2 regions of the Thioclava sp. GXIMD2076 genome follow, and region 1 is predicted to be linked to the other one. Evidence: riboswitches for the same ligand, from Rfam matches in the RefSeq annotation. Region 1 holds a riboswitch; the other holds the start of a gene.

Region 1 (7,895 bases):
CGCACAGGTCGGGCTCGCGCTCGTTCAGGCCGTCTGCGGTATCGGCTGCGCCAATCATCGCTTGTGCTGATTCGGGCAGAATGGGGGTGGGGGCCAGCTCTTGCTGCGAAGGCTGGCAGGCAGCCAGTAGGGCAATGGCTGCGAAGGCGTAAACTCGGGTCAACATGTCGCTCTCTTGCTTGTGTTTGATCGCATTGTGCCTCAGGTTCGGACAAAATTCCATATGACGGAGAAGTCCGATGAGAACCCGTGCTGCAGTTGCACTAGAAGCAGGTAAGCCCTTGGAAATCATGGAGGTCGAACTCGACGCTCCGAAGAAGGGCGAGGTGCTGATCGAAATCAAGGCCACGGGGCTTTGTCACACGGATGCCTTCACGCTGTCGGGCGCGGACCCCGAGGGGCTTTTCCCGTCGATTCTCGGCCATGAGGGTGCAGGGGTCGTGATCGAGGTGGGCGAGGGTGTCACCACGCTGAAACCCGGCGATCATGTGATCCCGCTCTACACGCCCGAATGCCGTGAATGCCCCTCCTGCCGCTCGGGCAAGACCAACCTGTGCACCGCGATCCGCAACACCCAGGGTCAGGGCCTGATGCCCGATGGCACCACGCGCTTCCATATGCTCGATGGCACGCCGATCTATCACTATATGGGCTGCTCGACCTTTGCCAACCACACCGTGATGCCCGAGATCGCGCTGGCCAAGGTGCGTGAGGACGCGCCTTTCGAGAAGATCTGCTATATCGGCTGCGGCGTGACCACCGGCATCGGTGCCGTGATCAATACCGCAGGCGTCGAGATCGGCTCGACCGCGGCGGTATTTGGCTTGGGCGGGATCGGTCTGAACGTCATTCAGGGTCTGCGGATGGCCGGGGCCGATATGATCATCGGTGTCGATCTGAATGACGACAAAGCCGAGATGGCGAAGAAATTCGGCATGACCCATTTCGTGAACCCCTCGAAGATCGAAGGCAGCGTGGTGCAGGAGATCGTGAACCTCACCAAGAAGGGCGATGACCAGATCGGCGGCGTGGATTACTCCTTCGATGCGACGGGCAACGTGAAGGTCATGCGTGATGCTCTGGAATGCTCGCATCGCGGCTGGGGGGTGTCGGTGATCATCGGCGTGGCACCGGCAGGCGCCGAGATCTCGACCCGTCCGTTCCAGCTGGTCACGGGCCGCGTCTGGAAGGGCACCGCCTTCGGGGGCGCCAAGGGCCGGACCGATGTCCCGAAATTCGTCGACTGGTATATGGATGGCAAGATCGAGATCGATCCGATGATCACCCATGAGCTGGCGCTCGAGGAGATCAATCACGGCTTCGACCTGATGCATGAGGGCAAATCGATCCGCGCGGTCGTGAAATATTGACGCCGGTCTATCTGGCAGACGGGGAGGGGGCGCTCGCGCCCCCTCTTTGCGTTTCACGCAAATTCACCCCCTGAGGATATTTTGGGGACGCTGGAAGGATCAGCCGCCCAGATAGGCGCGCAAGGCGGCAGGAGGGTCGGCCAGCAGGGTGCCTGTGTCTTGCGGGGCTTCGGCGCGGCCATCGGCCACAAGGATGGTCTGCGGGCAGATCGCTTTGGCATCCTCGGGGTCATGGGTAACCATAAGAAGGGTGAAGCGGTGCTCTGCCGCAAGGGTGCGGGTCAGGGCCAGCATTTCGGATTTCAGGGCAGGACCCAAGGCCGAGAAGGCCTCGTCGAGCAGCAGGAGCGGGCGGTTGCGCAAGAGTGCACGGGCCAGTGCTGCGCGGCTCTGCTGGCCGCCTGACAGCTCGGCGGGCCTGCGCGGACCGAGCCCCGCAAGCCCCGTGGCCTCGAGCACGGTCTCGATCCGCGCCCGGTCTGCGGCCGAGAGGTTCAGCCGCGGGGAGATGCCGAGACCGAGATTTTGCGCGATGGTGAGATGGGGAAAGAGGTTCTGGTCCTGAAAGAGGATCGAGAGCGGGCGTTTGCCCGTGGGCTGGGCGGCCAGATCCTGCCCCTGCCAGAGGATACGCCCGCTTCCGAGCGGGAATAGCCCCGCGATGGCGGCCAGCAGGGTGGATTTGCCTGCCCCCGAGGGGCCGATCAGCGCGGTATGCTGGCCTTCCCCGATGGTGAGGTCGGCGCACAGGCTCCAGTCGTCCTGATGCAGGGTGATGTTATCGAGGGCCAGCATGATGTCCGATCCGGTCGAAAAGGGCGAAAAGCCCGAAGGTGAGCGTGAGAAGCAGGGTCGCGGCGGCGGCGGCCTGATCGAGGCGGTAGCTGCCCATCAGCTGGAAGATGGCGAGTGGCAGGGTGCGGGTCTGGCCATCGGAAAACAGCGTGATCACACCGAGATCCCCCATCGAGAAGGCGCAGGCAAGCCCTGCCGAGAAGCCCAGAGGGCGGGCGAGGCGCGGCAGGGTAAGGAACCGCATCTTGGCCATGCCGCCCATGTCGAGCGAGGTGGCGAGGCGGTCGTAATCGGCCTGAAGCGCGTGGATCTCGGGCAGGAGGAGGCGTGTGACAAAAGGCAGCGACAGGGTGGCGTTGACCACCAGAGTGACGGGGATCAGGAGGCTCGTGGGGGCGGCAAAGGGCTGGATCATCAGGAACAGCCCCGTGCCCAGCACCAGTCCGGAGGCCGCAAGCGGCAGCATGGCAGCACCTTCCGTCCAGCGGTGGCGTGGTGCGTGAAGGGCGAGCGTCATTGCGAGCGTCAGCGTCAGTGCCGTGGACCCCAGCGCGATGGTGAGCGAGGTCAGCGCGGCCTGCCAGACCATGGGCGGCATCGTGGCCAGCGCGGGCAGCCCGCGCCAGAGGATCAGCGCGATGGGCAGGAGAAGGAACAGGGCCGAGGCCGCGATGATGGCCGCATCGGCCCATTGCGCCAGCCGGGTCGAGGGGGCGAAGAGGGCGGGCCGGTCGAGCCCTGCGCCGAAGGCCGCGGGGGCCGAGAGCTTTGCCCCTATGCCCACGGCCATCAGGCACAGGGCCACCTGCACCAGCGCGAGGCTGGCGGCGCGGCCTGTGTCATAGTCGAAACGGAAAGCCTGATAGATGGCCAGTTCGACCGTCGTGGCCGAGGGGCCACCGCCCAAAGTCAGTGCCACCGCGAAACTGCCCAGACAGACGAGGAAGATCGCCACGAACGCGCCGGGCAGGGTGGCGCGCAGCATCGGGCGTTCGAGATGGCGCCACATCGCGGCCCCGTCGAAATCGAGCGTGGCGGCAAGGCGCAGGCGCTCGGCGGGGATCGATTGCCAGCCCTGCAGCACCATGCGGGTCGCAAGCGGCAGGTTGAAGAACACATGGGCCAGAATGACCCCATGCGGGCCATAGATGGTGAGCGTGGGCAGGCCAATCCCTCCGAGCGCCTGATTGAGGAGCCCGCTGCGGCCGAAGACCGCCAGCAGCCCCAGAATGGCCGCGATCACCGGCAGGATGAAGGGCGCGCCGAGCGCGGTGATCAGCACAGTGCGCCCGACAAACCGCCGTCGCGCCAGCGCCCGCGCCAGCGGCACGGCCAGCGCACAGGAGATCAGCGCCGAGAGCGCCGCCTGCCAGAGGGTGAACCAGAGCGCCTGCAGGTCCGATCCGCGCAAAGCAGTGAGACCGCCCCCATGGAGGGCGGTCGCAAGGATTGGCCCGAGCACCAGAAGCACTGGCACCAGAGCCGCTCCGAGGGCGATCAGCGGAAGGCGGCGAGCCATTCGTCAAGCGCGGGCTGGCGCAGGGCCTCGGCCTCGTCTTCGCTGTAGAAGATGGTCTTTGCAGGGCGGGGCAGGTCCGCGAATTGCTCGGGCAGGAAGCCGTCCTTGATGATGGCGGGATAGGACCAGTTCGCGGTGGCGATCATTCCCTGGAAATCATCCGAGAGCACATAATCCATGAAATCCTGCGCCAGTTCGGGATGTTTCGAGCTTTTCAGCTGGGCCACCAGCTCGGCCATGAAATAATGGCCCTCGGGGAAGATGGCGGCGGCCTTGGTATCATCGTTCTCGGCGATGATGTGATAGGCGGGGGAGGTGGTGTAGCTCAGCACCATATCCACCTCGCCATCGGTAAAGAGACCATAGCTCTCCGACCAGCCGGGCGTCACGGTCAGCACCTTGGGCTTCAGCTTGGCCCAAGCCTCGGGTGCCTTATCGCCATAGACGGCCTTCACCCATAGCAGCAGCGCGAGCCCCGACACGGAGGAGCGCGGGTCCTGAATGGCGATCTTCAGATCATCGGGGGCGTTGAGCAGATCATCGAATGATTTCGGCGGGTTCTTCAGCTTGGTCTTGTCGTAGATGAAGGCGGTTTCCGACCAGTTGAAGGGGACGAAGGTATCATCGGTCCATTTGATCGGCAGGGTCAGGCGCGAATTATCCTCGTTCGAGGGCGCAAAGAGGCCGGTCTTGCGGGCGCGGGCGGTCTGGTCGGTATTGAGCCCGATCACCACATCCGCCTTGGTGTTCTTGCCCTCCAGCATGATGCGCGAGAGCACATCGCCCGCCACGAATTGCAGATCGCAGCCGCATTGCGCCTCGAAGCCTTTTTCGATCTGCGGGCCGGGGCCCCATTCCGAGGTGAAATAATCGGGCGCATAGACGGTCAGGACGGGTGTGTCCTCGGCCTGTGCGGTGGTTGCCATGCCTGCCAGAAAGGCCAAGCCAATAAGGGATCTTCTCATCTGTGCTCCTCCAGATCCGCAGGAAAGGAGGGCGCAATGGGTGCGTCCCGTGACCTTCCCTCCGCCGGTGCTAACCGGTTCAGGTTCGACGGGTTCGCCAAAGGCATCTCAGCCGGATCACCGGCACCCCGAGGTTATGGGCCAGATATATTGCACGGGGCGCGTTCTCAGACAAGGTGTCGCGGGCGCGCCCCCCGTGCCGCGGTGTCAGTGCGGGCGGGCGTATTCGGCCAGCTCTGCCTCGGCGGCGGGGTCGATGCCCAGATCGTCATCGGCGGTGCCGGCAAGCGGGTTCTCGTATGTCGCCATATCCAGCTGCCCCTCGGTCTTGGCCACGATTGTGGTGACCACAGCATCACCTGTGATGTTCACCGCAGTGCGGATCATATCCATCAGGCGGTCGACGCCCAAGATCAGCGCGATGCCCTCGATCGGCAGGCCGACCTGACCCAGCACCATGGTCAGCATCACCAGACCCACACCCGGCACACCGGCGGTGCCGATGGAGGCCAGAACGGCCATGGCGATCACCGTCAGATAGCCGCCGAGCCCCAGATCGATACCATAGACATTGGCAAGGAACACCGTGGCCACCCCCTGCATGATTGCGGTGCCGTCCATGTTGATGGTGGCGCCGAAGGGGATGCAGAAGGAGGCGACCGAGTTCTTGGCGCCCATGCGTTCCGTCACGCAGCGCAGCGTCACGGGGATGGTGGCATTGGAGGAGGCGGTCGAGAAGGCGAAGATCTGCGCGGGGCGGATCTTCTTCATGAAGGTGATGGGATTAAGCCCCGAGAAGACCTTGAGGATGATCATCAGCGTGACAAACAGATGCAGGAACAGCGCCCCCGTCAGGGTCAACACATAGGTCAGCACCGGCAGGAACAGGTCGATCCCCTGTTCGGCGAAGGTTTTGGTGATCAGGCAGAAGACGCCGATGGGGGCGAAGGCCATGACGATGGAGACGATCTTCATCATCACCTCGTTCATATATTCACAACCCGCGACGAAGGCCTTGGATTTCTCGCCCAGCATGAGGACGGCCACGCCAAGGATGATCGTATAGAAGATGATCTGCAGCATCTCGCCGCTGGCGAAGGCCTGCACCGGATTGGTCGGCACGATCCCTGCGAATACATCCCAGACCGAGGGGGCTTCCTTGGCGGTGACGCCCGACGTGTCCACGCCCTCCATGGTGAACCCGGTGCCCGGTCCCACGAGTTTGGCGATGAGGATCGCGATGGCGATCGCGATGGCGGTGGTCATGATATAGAGCCCGAAACTCTTGCCCCCCACGCGGCCCAGCACGCGGATATCGCCGATCCCCGTGACCCCGCAGATCAGCGAGAAGAACACCAGAGGCACGACAAGCATCTTCAGCGCATTGACGAACATCTTGCCGATCATCGCCAGAAGGCCGCCGGTAATATAGGTCGAGATAAAATCCGAGCCGATCTGGTTGAAAATCACACCCAATACGATGCCCGCTCCCATAGCGGTCATAATCTGTGTCGTCAGCGACATGCGTTTGCTGGCCATGCGCCTGATCTCCCTGTTGTGATGGGTCCAGTGTGGCGCGCGGCTCCCGTTCCGCGAGCGCCGAGTGACCCGTGAGCCTGCCTATCATGCGGGGTAACGCACAGATTGTCTAGAGGGGAAGCAGTTGCTACATCGGTGCCAGCCTTTTATGCAGGCTGGAATCGGGCTTTGATGCCCCCAAACCGGATCTGGCGCGTAATCAGGGAGCTGCCCCATGTCGTATAATACTTTCGGACATCTGTTCCGCGTCACCACTTGGGGCGAGAGCCACGGTCCCGCGCTCGGGGCCACCGTCGATGGCTGCCCCCCGGGCATCGAGATTTCGGAAGAGTTCATTCAGGTCTTTCTCGACCGTCGCCGTCCGGGGCAGTCGAAAGAGACCACCCAGCGCAAGGAAGCCGATGCCGTGCGCATCCTTTCGGGCGTTTTCGAGGGGAAAACCACCGGCACACCGATCCAGCTGATGATCGAGAATACCGACCAGCGCTCCAAAGACTATGGCGAGATCGCGCGCCAGTTCCGTCCCGGTCACGCCGATCTGGCCTATTTCCAGAAATACGGCATCCGTGATTACCGCGGCGGCGGACGTTCTTCGGCGCGCGAGACGGCGGCACGGGTCGCGGCAGGCGGTGTGGCGCAGGCCGTGCTGCGCCAGCTGGTGCCCGAGCTGAAGATCACGGGATACATGGTGCAGATGGGGGTGAAGCACATCAACCGCGCCCGTTTCGACGAGAGCCAGATCCTGAAGAATCCCTTCTTCATCCCCGATGCGGATGTGGTCGATGAATGGGCGGATTACCTGCAGGCGATCCGCAAGCAGCATTCCTCGGTCGGTGCCAAGATCGAGGTTACGGCCACGGGCGTGCCTGCAGGGCTCGGCGCGCCGATCTATGCCAAGATGGATACCGATCTGGCAGCGGCGATGATGTCGATCAACGCCGTGAAGGGCGTCGAGATCGGCGAGGGCATGGACGCGGCCAATCTGACCGGTATCGAGAATGCCGACGAGATCGTGATGGGCGAGAACGGGCCGGAATATCTGACCAACCATGCGGGCGGCATCCTTGGCGGGATCACCACCGGACAGCCGGTTATCGTGCGCTTCTCGGTCAAGCCGACCTCGTCGATCCTGACACCGCGCCAGTCTATCAACCTTGATGGCGAGGCCGTGGAAGTGGTGACCAAAGGCCGCCATGACCCCTGCGTGGGCATCCGCGCGGTGCCGGTGGCCGAGGCGATGGCCGCGTGCGTCATTCTCGACCATCTGCTGATGGATCGCGGTCAGACCGGTGGCCTGCGCGGTCGGATCGGCCGCTAGCATTTGCCCGGGATGCGGGCGCCTCGGTTCGCGCGAACCGAGGCTTTAGGTGCTGCAGAGCATGCTGTTTCGGGTGGCCGACTGACCGGATGTGCCACAGAAGAAGGCGGTTATCCGCAAGCAGGGCGAATCTGCATGCGATTCGTGTCTGTCTTGCGGATGTGCACGGAAAGTAACCTTGCACATGGATCCCCTTTCCCCTCTAAACCGTTCTGTCTATATTGACGGAAAAAGGGTGTCCCATGTCGAATTCCTGTAAAGCGCCAGCTAAGGACGCATGTATCCGCCGCGGACGCAAGTTCGATCAGGTGCTGGAAGGCGCGCGCAAGGTGTTCCTGCGCGACGGGTTCGAGGGGGCTTCGGTCGATGACATCGCGCGCGAGGCGGGC
Region 2 (7,895 bases), on a different replicon from region 1:
TGGCCTGTGGCTGCTGCTGCTGCTGAATGCCGGCGCCGTGTGCGGGCTGTTGCTGGCCGGGCAGGTAGGCGACCGGATTGGCCTGAAAACCGCGGCCTTCACATGGTTCATCTGTGGCGCGGTGCTTCTGGCATTGCTGTCGGTCAAGATGCCGGGTGTGCTGCTTTATCCGGTTGTCTTTGTTACCGGCTGTTTCGTGTTTTCGGCGCAGGTGCTGGTTTATGCCTTCACCGCCGCCAATCACCCGCCGGGCATCCGGGCCACGGCGATCGGTATGTCTGCAGGTGTAGGCCGGATCGGCGCGATCCTCGGACCGCTGGCGGGCGGGATGCTGGTTTCGATGGGGATCGGTTACCCGTGGGGCTTCTATGCTTTTGCGCTGGTGGGCTTCCTCGGGGCACTGGCTCTGGCCTCGACCCGCGTGATGGGCAGCGACATCGTCGCCAAAACGGAGCCTGTACCGGACGATGTGGCCTCGCATAAGGCCTGACCTTCCAAAGGCGCGCTACGGCGCGCCTTTTTCTATCGGCAGGGCGGAGCCTGTATAATGCGCCCGCGGCCGGATCAGGCTGCCCGTCTCGATCTGTTCCAGCGCGTGGGCGAGCCAGCCCAGTGACCGCGCAATCGCGAATAACGCAAAAGGCGCATCACCGGGCAACGCGCAATGATCGGCAAGTGCTGCGAGTGCCACATCGATTGTGGGCTCCTGACCGGTTCGCTCGCGCACATGAGCGATCAGGCCGGTGATCGCGGGGCTGGGACGGAAACAGCCCAGAAGGGCGCGCGCACGCGGATCGCCTTGGGGATAGAGCTTGTGACCAAACCCGGGCAGCGGCTCGCCGGTGCTCATCCAGCGGTTCACGGCAGGGACGATCCCCAGATGCAGGGCATCTTCGAGCACGGCTTTCACCCGCAATGTCATATCCCCATGCAACGGGCCTGAAAGCGCGGCCAGCCCCGAGAGTGCCGCTGCCTCGAAGGAGGCCCCTGTCGAGGCGGTCACGCGGGCGGCAAAGGCGGAGCTGGTCAGCTCCTGATCGGCAAGCGAAACCAGCGTGCGGCGGATCAGGTCGGCCTTGTCGGCACAGTTCCATGCCTGAGCCAGCCGCAGGTGCAGCGGCGCGGGGCCCTGCGGAAGATCGGCGAAGTTTCCGGCCACCAGCCCGACGATCCGTGCCATGGTCCGGTGCCGCGCATCGCGCGAAAGACTGCCCGAGGGGATGGCATGGGCCGCTTCTGCCGCCAATGCCTGAAAGACCCGCGCACGACCGGCATTGCCCGGATATGAGGGTATTGCGGGAAATTCGGGCAGCCGGTCCATCGCCCAGAGGAGCCGCGCCGTCTCCTCCAGAGACGCCGACTCGGCCAATGTTCCGACATTGACCCCACGGTAATACAATCGGCCCTGCGCGGTGGTCGAGATCATCGTCGAGATGATAGGTTCGCCCCATGACATGGTACTTGTGGCAATACTCGCCCGCCCGCGCCCGCGGCTCCGACGGTTGAGAAGAGCCGAAATATCCTCGCCATTATAAAGGTTTCGCCCCGATGTCTCGGGGTCAGGGCGGACCGTGATCTGGCCACGGCTGACATAGGCGTAAAGCGTCTGCCGCCGGACCCCCAGCGCGCTGCTGGCTTCCTCTTGTGTCATCCAGTTTTTCATATTGACGATATTAATCAATGTTGACCCATGCTTGGCAAGGGCGCAGTTTATCTGCAATGAACGGGCAGGAGGGGACGCCCGGTTCGGAGGATGGTCCGCAGGAGGGGACGCAGGTATGAGGATGCCTGCTTCCCGTAGCTTTTGCGCTACACCCTGCGGCCGGTTTGGAGAGCGGTCACATTGCGGGGCCGCACGGGAGGACATCAATGACGTATTCGAGCTCTACGGAGCACGTGGCCGTAGACGCCGCGCGCCCGACGCATACCCGTTACTACATGCTGGGGTTGATCCTGTTTCTGGCGACGACCGCCTATGCCGACCGCTCGATCCTGTCGATCGCGGGCTCGGGCATCAAGGCGGAATTCGGTCTCAGCCCGATGCAACTGGGTTATGTGTTATCGGCCTTCAGCTGGGCCTATGTGATCGGACAGATCCCGGGCGGGATGCTGCTAGATAAATTCGGCACCAAGATGATCTATGGCGTAGCACTGGTCCTGTGGTCCATCGCCACCTTCCTTGTGGGGTTGGTCGGCGAGGTGACCACCGAACTATCGGTTGCGCTGGGGCTCCTTTTCGTGCTGCGCTTCGCCTTGGGATTGATCGAGGCGCCGAGTTTTCCGGCGAATGCCCGTGTCGCGGTGATGTGGTTTCCGCGCGGGGAGCGGGGGCTTGCCACCTCGCTCTTTGCCTCGGCCTCCTATTTCGCGGTCGCGATCTATTCGCCGATCTCGGGCTGGCTGGTGCAGAGCTTCGGCTGGCCTGTGCCCTTCTTCACGCTGGGTGTGGTGGGTCTTCTGGCCGCGGTCGTGTGGTTCAAATTCATGAAGCCGCCGCGCGAGCATCGGGGCGTGAATGCCGCAGAGCTGGAGCTGATGGAAGCGGGCGGCGCGATGGTCGATATCGACAGCCAGCGCGAGCTGACCAACCGCCCCAAAGCCTCGGCGCGTATGTTCGGGCTGCTGCTGAGCAACCGCATGCTCTGGTGCGCCTATATCGGGCAATATTGCACCATCGCATTGAGCTATTTCTTCATCACATGGTTCCCGATCTATCTGGTGCAGGCGCGGGGCATGAACATCATGGAGGCGGGCTTTGCCACCATGCTTCCGGCCATCGCGGGCTTTATCGGCGGCATCACGGGCGGCTCGGTATCGGATGCGCTGATCCGCAATGGCTGGAGCGTGTCGCGGGGCCGCAAGACGCCCTATGTGCTGGGTATGCTGATCGGGTGTTCTATCGTTCTGGCGGCGTTCAGCAACTCCAACATCATGATCGTGGCGCTGATGGGGCTTGCCTTCTTCGGCAAGGGCATGGCCGCAGGCTCGGGCACATGGGCCGTGATCTCGGATACCGCGCCGCGTGAGGCTGTGGGTCTGGCCGGTGCGATCTTCAACTGCATCGGCAATGTGGGAGGCATTATCACCCCCATCGTCTTCGGTTACACCGTGCAGGTGACGGGCGGCTATACCGTGGGGCTCTATTTCGTGGCCGCGCATTGCCTTGTGGCAGCGATCCTCTTTGCCTTCGTGATGGGTCCGATCAAACGTGTCGAGAGCGGCGCGCAGGGCTGAGAGCATTTACAAAAGGGCCTGCGGGATGCTGCGGGCCCCTTCGTCCATGGAGATTATGATGACCAAACCTGTTGTGTTGAAAGCTGCCAAACTGCCACAGACCACCGGCGCCGAGCTGGAAGAGCTGTTTGATCTGCGCATTCTGCCGGAGAGGGATGCTGCGGCATGGCTTGCGCAAAACGGCAAGGGCGTGCGGGGGCTTGCGCTGCGTAAGACCATCGTGGATCAGGCGCTTCTCGATGCGCTGCCCGATCTGGAGGTCATCGCAAGCTATAGCGCGGGGCTCGACAATGTCGATGTGCCAGCCGTCAAGGCGCGTGGCATCAAACTCCTGAATACCTCGCATATTCTGGCCGAGGATGTGGCCAATGCCGCCCTCGGGCTGGCGCTTGCGGTCACCCGTGATCTGGTGCAGGCGGATGGCTTCGTGCGGGCAGGAAAATGGCCCGAGCAGCCGCAATACAAACTCGGACGTTCGATCTCGCAAATGGATGTGGGAATTGTCGGGCTCGGCACGATCGGCAAGGCGCTGGCGCGCAGGCTGGAGGCCATGGGCGCACGGATCCATTACCAGGGCCCGAACCGCAAGCCTGTGGAGTATACCTATCACACAAGCGCGGTGTCGCTGGCCGAGGCCTGCGATCTGGTGATCCTGACCTGCCCGCTGACCGAGGCCACCCGCCATTCTTTCGGGGCCGCGGAGATCGCGGCGCTGGGGCCGCGCGGGTTCCTCGTCAATGTGGCGCGGGGGCCGGTGGTCGATGAGGCGGCCCTTCTGGAGGCCATGGCCCGCGACGGGCTGGCGGGGGCCGCACTTGATGTGTTCGAGCACGAGCCGCAGGTGCCGCAGGCCTTTATCGATGATCCGCGCCTGATCCTGACCCCGCATCTGGGCTCGGGCACCGAGGAGACCCGTCAGGCGATGGCCGATTATGTTGTCGATGCCCTGGCCGAACATTTCGGACAGAACAGTCCGCGGACCGCGCGCCCTCTGGCACAGGTCTGACCCCTTTCCCCGCCGCACTGGTCCATTTCGCGGCGGGGAAACCCGCAAGGCCCCCGCAGAGGCCCATTGACGCCGCCTCGATTTTCGGCAAGTCTGCACCCACGTCAGGGGAGTCCCGCCCAAGGGACTGAGAGGCTGATTGGAAGAAATTCCGGTGACGCGACCCTTTGAACCTGACCCAGTTGATGCTGGCGTAGGAAGACCGAAGGGCAATTCCGCATCCATGTCTCATGGGCGGTCCTTTCGGGCCGCTCTGGCCCATTTCCGGGTCAGCTGTGGCCTATTCCCTCGCAGTTTTTGGTTGGGTCTTTTCGTAAGAGGAGACCGACATGAAAGACATCATCCCAACCATCACCACAGGTGCGTTGATTGGTTCGCGCAAGGTGCATAAGGAAGGCAATATCCACGCGCTGCGCGTGCCCATGCGCGAGATCGAGATCTCGAATGAAGAGGCGCTCTGTGTCTATGACAGTTCGGGGCCCTATACCGATCCGGCCGCCCGGATCGACATCGCCAAAGGCCTGCCCGAGACCCGTGGCGGCTGGCTGCAGGCACGCGGCGAGATCGAGGAATACGAGGGCCGCGCCATTACCGATGCCGATAACGGTTTTGCCAAGGGCGACCGTCTGGTAGCGCCGTTCCCCGTGCAGCGCCCGCCACTGCGGGCCGTGGGTGACCGCGCGGTGACGCAGCTGGCCTATGCGCGCGCAGGCATCATCACCCCCGAGATGGAATTCGTGGCCATCCGCGAGAACGAGGGCCGTATGGCCGCCTATACCCGCGACGGCGATCCGATGGGCGCGACCCTCCCCGATCTGGTGACGCCCGAATTCGTGCGGACCGAGATTGCCGAGGGCCGCGCGATCATCCCCGCCAATATCAACCACCGCGAGCTGGAGCCGATGATCATCGGGCGCAATTTCAAGGTGAAGATCAACGCCAATATCGGCAATTCGGCGGTGACCTCCTCGATGGAGGAAGAGGTCGAGAAGATGGTCTGGGCGATCCGCTGGGGCGCCGATACGGTCATGGACCTCTCGACTGGGCGCAATATCCACAATATCCGCGACTGGATCATCCGCAACTCGCCGGTGCCGATCGGCACGGTGCCGCTCTATCAGGCGCTCGAGAAGGTGGGCGGCGTGGCCGAGGATCTCACATGGGAGATCTTCCGCGACACGCTGATCGAACAGGCCGAACAGGGGGTGGATTACTTCACCATCCATGCGGGCGTGCGGCTGCATATGATCCCGATGACTGCCAAACGCGTCACGGGCATTGTCTCGCGCGGCGGCTCGATCATGGCGAAATGGTGCCTGCACCATCACCGCGAGAGCTTCCTCTACGAGCATTTCGAGGAAATCTGCGATATCTGCCGCCGCTATGATGTGAGCTTTAGCTTGGGTGATGGTCTGCGCCCCGGTTCGATTGCCGATGCCAATGACGAGGCGCAATTCGCCGAGCTGCACACGCTGGGGGAACTCACCAAGATCGCATGGGCCAAGGACTGTCAGGTGATGATCGAAGGGCCGGGCCATGTGGCCATGCACAAGATCAAGGCCAATATGGACGAGCAGCTCAAGCACTGCCACGAGGCGCCTTTCTACACGCTCGGACCGCTGACCACCGATATCGCACCGGGATATGACCATATTACCTCGGCCATTGGCGCCGCGATGATCGGTTGGTTCGGCACCGCGATGCTGTGCTATGTGACGCCGAAAGAGCATCTGGGCCTGCCCGACCGTGACGATGTGAAAACGGGCGTGATCACCTATAAGCTCGCGGCCCATGCCGCCGATCTTGCCAAGGGCCATCCGGGTGCGCAGCGGCGCGATGACGCGATCAGCCGTGCGCGCTTCGAGTTCCGCTGGGAGGACCAGTTCAATATCGGGCTCGATCCCGATACCGCGCGGTCCATGCATGACGAGACCATGCCGGCCGAGGCCCATAAGGTCGCGCATTTCTGCTCGATGTGCGGGCCGAAATTCTGTTCGATGAAGATCAGCCATGACATCCGCGCCGAGGCGCAGCGGCAGGAGGGCATGGACAAAATGGCCGAGAAATTCCGCGAGGGCGGGGCGCTCTATATCCCCGAGCCAAGCGAGGCCTGATCAACCCAAAGCTGCGGACGTGGAAATTATTTTGCGTCCGTGGCGCCCTGTTTGTAATATTGCTCTCGTTTTTATGACCGATGCGTAGGTTTTCTGTGCATCATCTCACCTTTGCCCGTCTTGCGAAGGGTTACGTTAGGCGCTAACGCTGCACGGACCCGAAGGGTATTAAGTGAAAAAGGGCGGCCTGTAAGGGCAGAGCGCGCCCGGACGAGACGCAGGAGACGTAAAATGGACTGGACGAAAGTGCTCGCACGCCGCGCGGGCCGGATGAAAGCCTCGGAGATCCGGGAGCTGCTGAAACTTCTCGACCAGCCCGATATCATTTCCTTCGCGGGCGGCATTCCCGACCCGACCCTGTTCCCGAGCACAGCCTATTCCGACGCCTTTGCCGCGACGATGGCCGATAATAACGGCCATGCGGCGCTGCAATATTCGGTCTCCGAAGGTTACCGTCCGCTGCGCGAATGGCTGGTGGGCGAGATGGAGAAGATCGGCGTGCCTTGCGCGGTCGATAATATCATGATCACCTCCGGCTCGCAGCAGGCGCTCGACTATCTTGGCAAGCTGATGCTGACCGAGAACGATACTGCCGCCGTGATGCGCCCGACCTATCTGGGGGCGCTCGGTGCGTTCAATGCCTATGAGCCGCGCTACATCCCGCTCGATCCGATGTCGAATATCGACCCCGAGACGCTGAAAGCCGAGGCCAAAGCCGCCGGCGGCGAGGTGAAGTTCGCCTATCTCTCGGCCGATTTCGCCAACCCCACCGGCGAGACCATCCCGCGCGAGGGCCGCGAGCGTGTGCTCGATCAGACCGAGGCGCTCGATTGCGCGATCATCGAGGATGGCGCTTATCAGAACCTGCGCTTCGATGGCGAGGCGATCCCTCCGATTCTCGCACTCGATATCGAGCGTAAAGGCGGCATCGAGAATACCCGCACGATCTATTGCGGTTCCTTCTCGAAGACCCTGGCACCGGGCCTGCGGGTGGGCTGGGTCGTGGCGGCCAAGCCTGTGATCGACCGGTTGGTGCTGATGAAACAGGCCGCCGATCTGCATTCGCCGACCCTCAACCAGATCGTGACCAACCATGTTGCCCGCGCGATCTTCCACGAGCATGTGGCCAAGATCAAAGCAGTCTATGCCTCCCGCCGCGATCGGATGATTGCCGCGCTCGAGCGCGAGATGCCGGCTTCGGTCAGCTTCACCCGCCCCGAGGGCGGTATGTTCATCTGGCTGACATTCGACCCCAAGCTGAACGGCGCCGAGCTTCTGGCGAAAGCCGTGCGCGACGAGAAGGTGGCCTTTGTTCCGGGCGGGGCGTTCCATGCCGATGGTTCAGGCCAGAACACGCTGCGGCTGAGCTATTCCTGTGCCAGCGACGAACAGATCGACGAGGGCATCGCGCGGATCGGCCGCATCCTGCGCTAACCGCCCGCACGTTATCCCGCCCCCGCTTTCCAGAAAGCGGGGGCTTTTTGATGGGCGTCATGCGTGCTGAAACCGGTCTTGCGATCCGGCCAGAGGACGCTAGATTG

What was found. Region 1 has a riboswitch for thiamine pyrophosphate ahead of thiB (thiamine ABC transporter substrate binding subunit). Riboswitches for the same ligand answer to the same signal wherever they lie in the genome.
Region 2: linked by a shared signal. The riboswitch ahead of thiC (phosphomethylpyrimidine synthase ThiC) and the one ahead of thiB (thiamine ABC transporter substrate binding subunit) in region 1 are both predicted to bind thiamine pyrophosphate.

Annotation. Positions count from the first base shown of each region.
Region 1 is NZ_CP149932.1:1,189,584-1,197,478, forward strand. Features, by position in the region: gene WDB91_RS05885 (hypothetical protein) at 1-166, opposite strand, end outside; gene WDB91_RS05890 (S-(hydroxymethyl)glutathione dehydrogenase/class III alcohol dehydrogenase) at 240-1,370, shown strand; gene WDB91_RS05895 (ATP-binding cassette domain-containing protein) at 1,470-2,165, opposite strand; gene WDB91_RS05900 (thiamine/thiamine pyrophosphate ABC transporter permease ThiP) at 2,149-3,684, opposite strand; gene thiB (thiamine ABC transporter substrate binding subunit) at 3,663-4,649, opposite strand; TPP riboswitch at 4,689-4,790, opposite strand; gene WDB91_RS05910 (dicarboxylate/amino acid:cation symporter) at 4,857-6,188, opposite strand; gene aroC (chorismate synthase) at 6,403-7,506, shown strand; gene WDB91_RS05920 (TetR/AcrR family transcriptional regulator) at 7,749-7,895, shown strand, end outside.
Region 2 is NZ_CP149933.1:231,515-239,409, forward strand. Features, by position in the region: gene WDB91_RS15000 (aromatic acid/H+ symport family MFS transporter) at 1-490, shown strand, start outside; gene WDB91_RS15005 (citrate synthase) at 506-1,651, opposite strand; gene WDB91_RS15010 (MFS transporter) at 1,870-3,234, shown strand; gene WDB91_RS15015 (2-hydroxyacid dehydrogenase) at 3,293-4,240, shown strand; TPP riboswitch at 4,337-4,457, shown strand; gene thiC (phosphomethylpyrimidine synthase ThiC) at 4,570-6,354, shown strand; gene WDB91_RS15025 (PLP-dependent aminotransferase family protein) at 6,586-7,788, shown strand.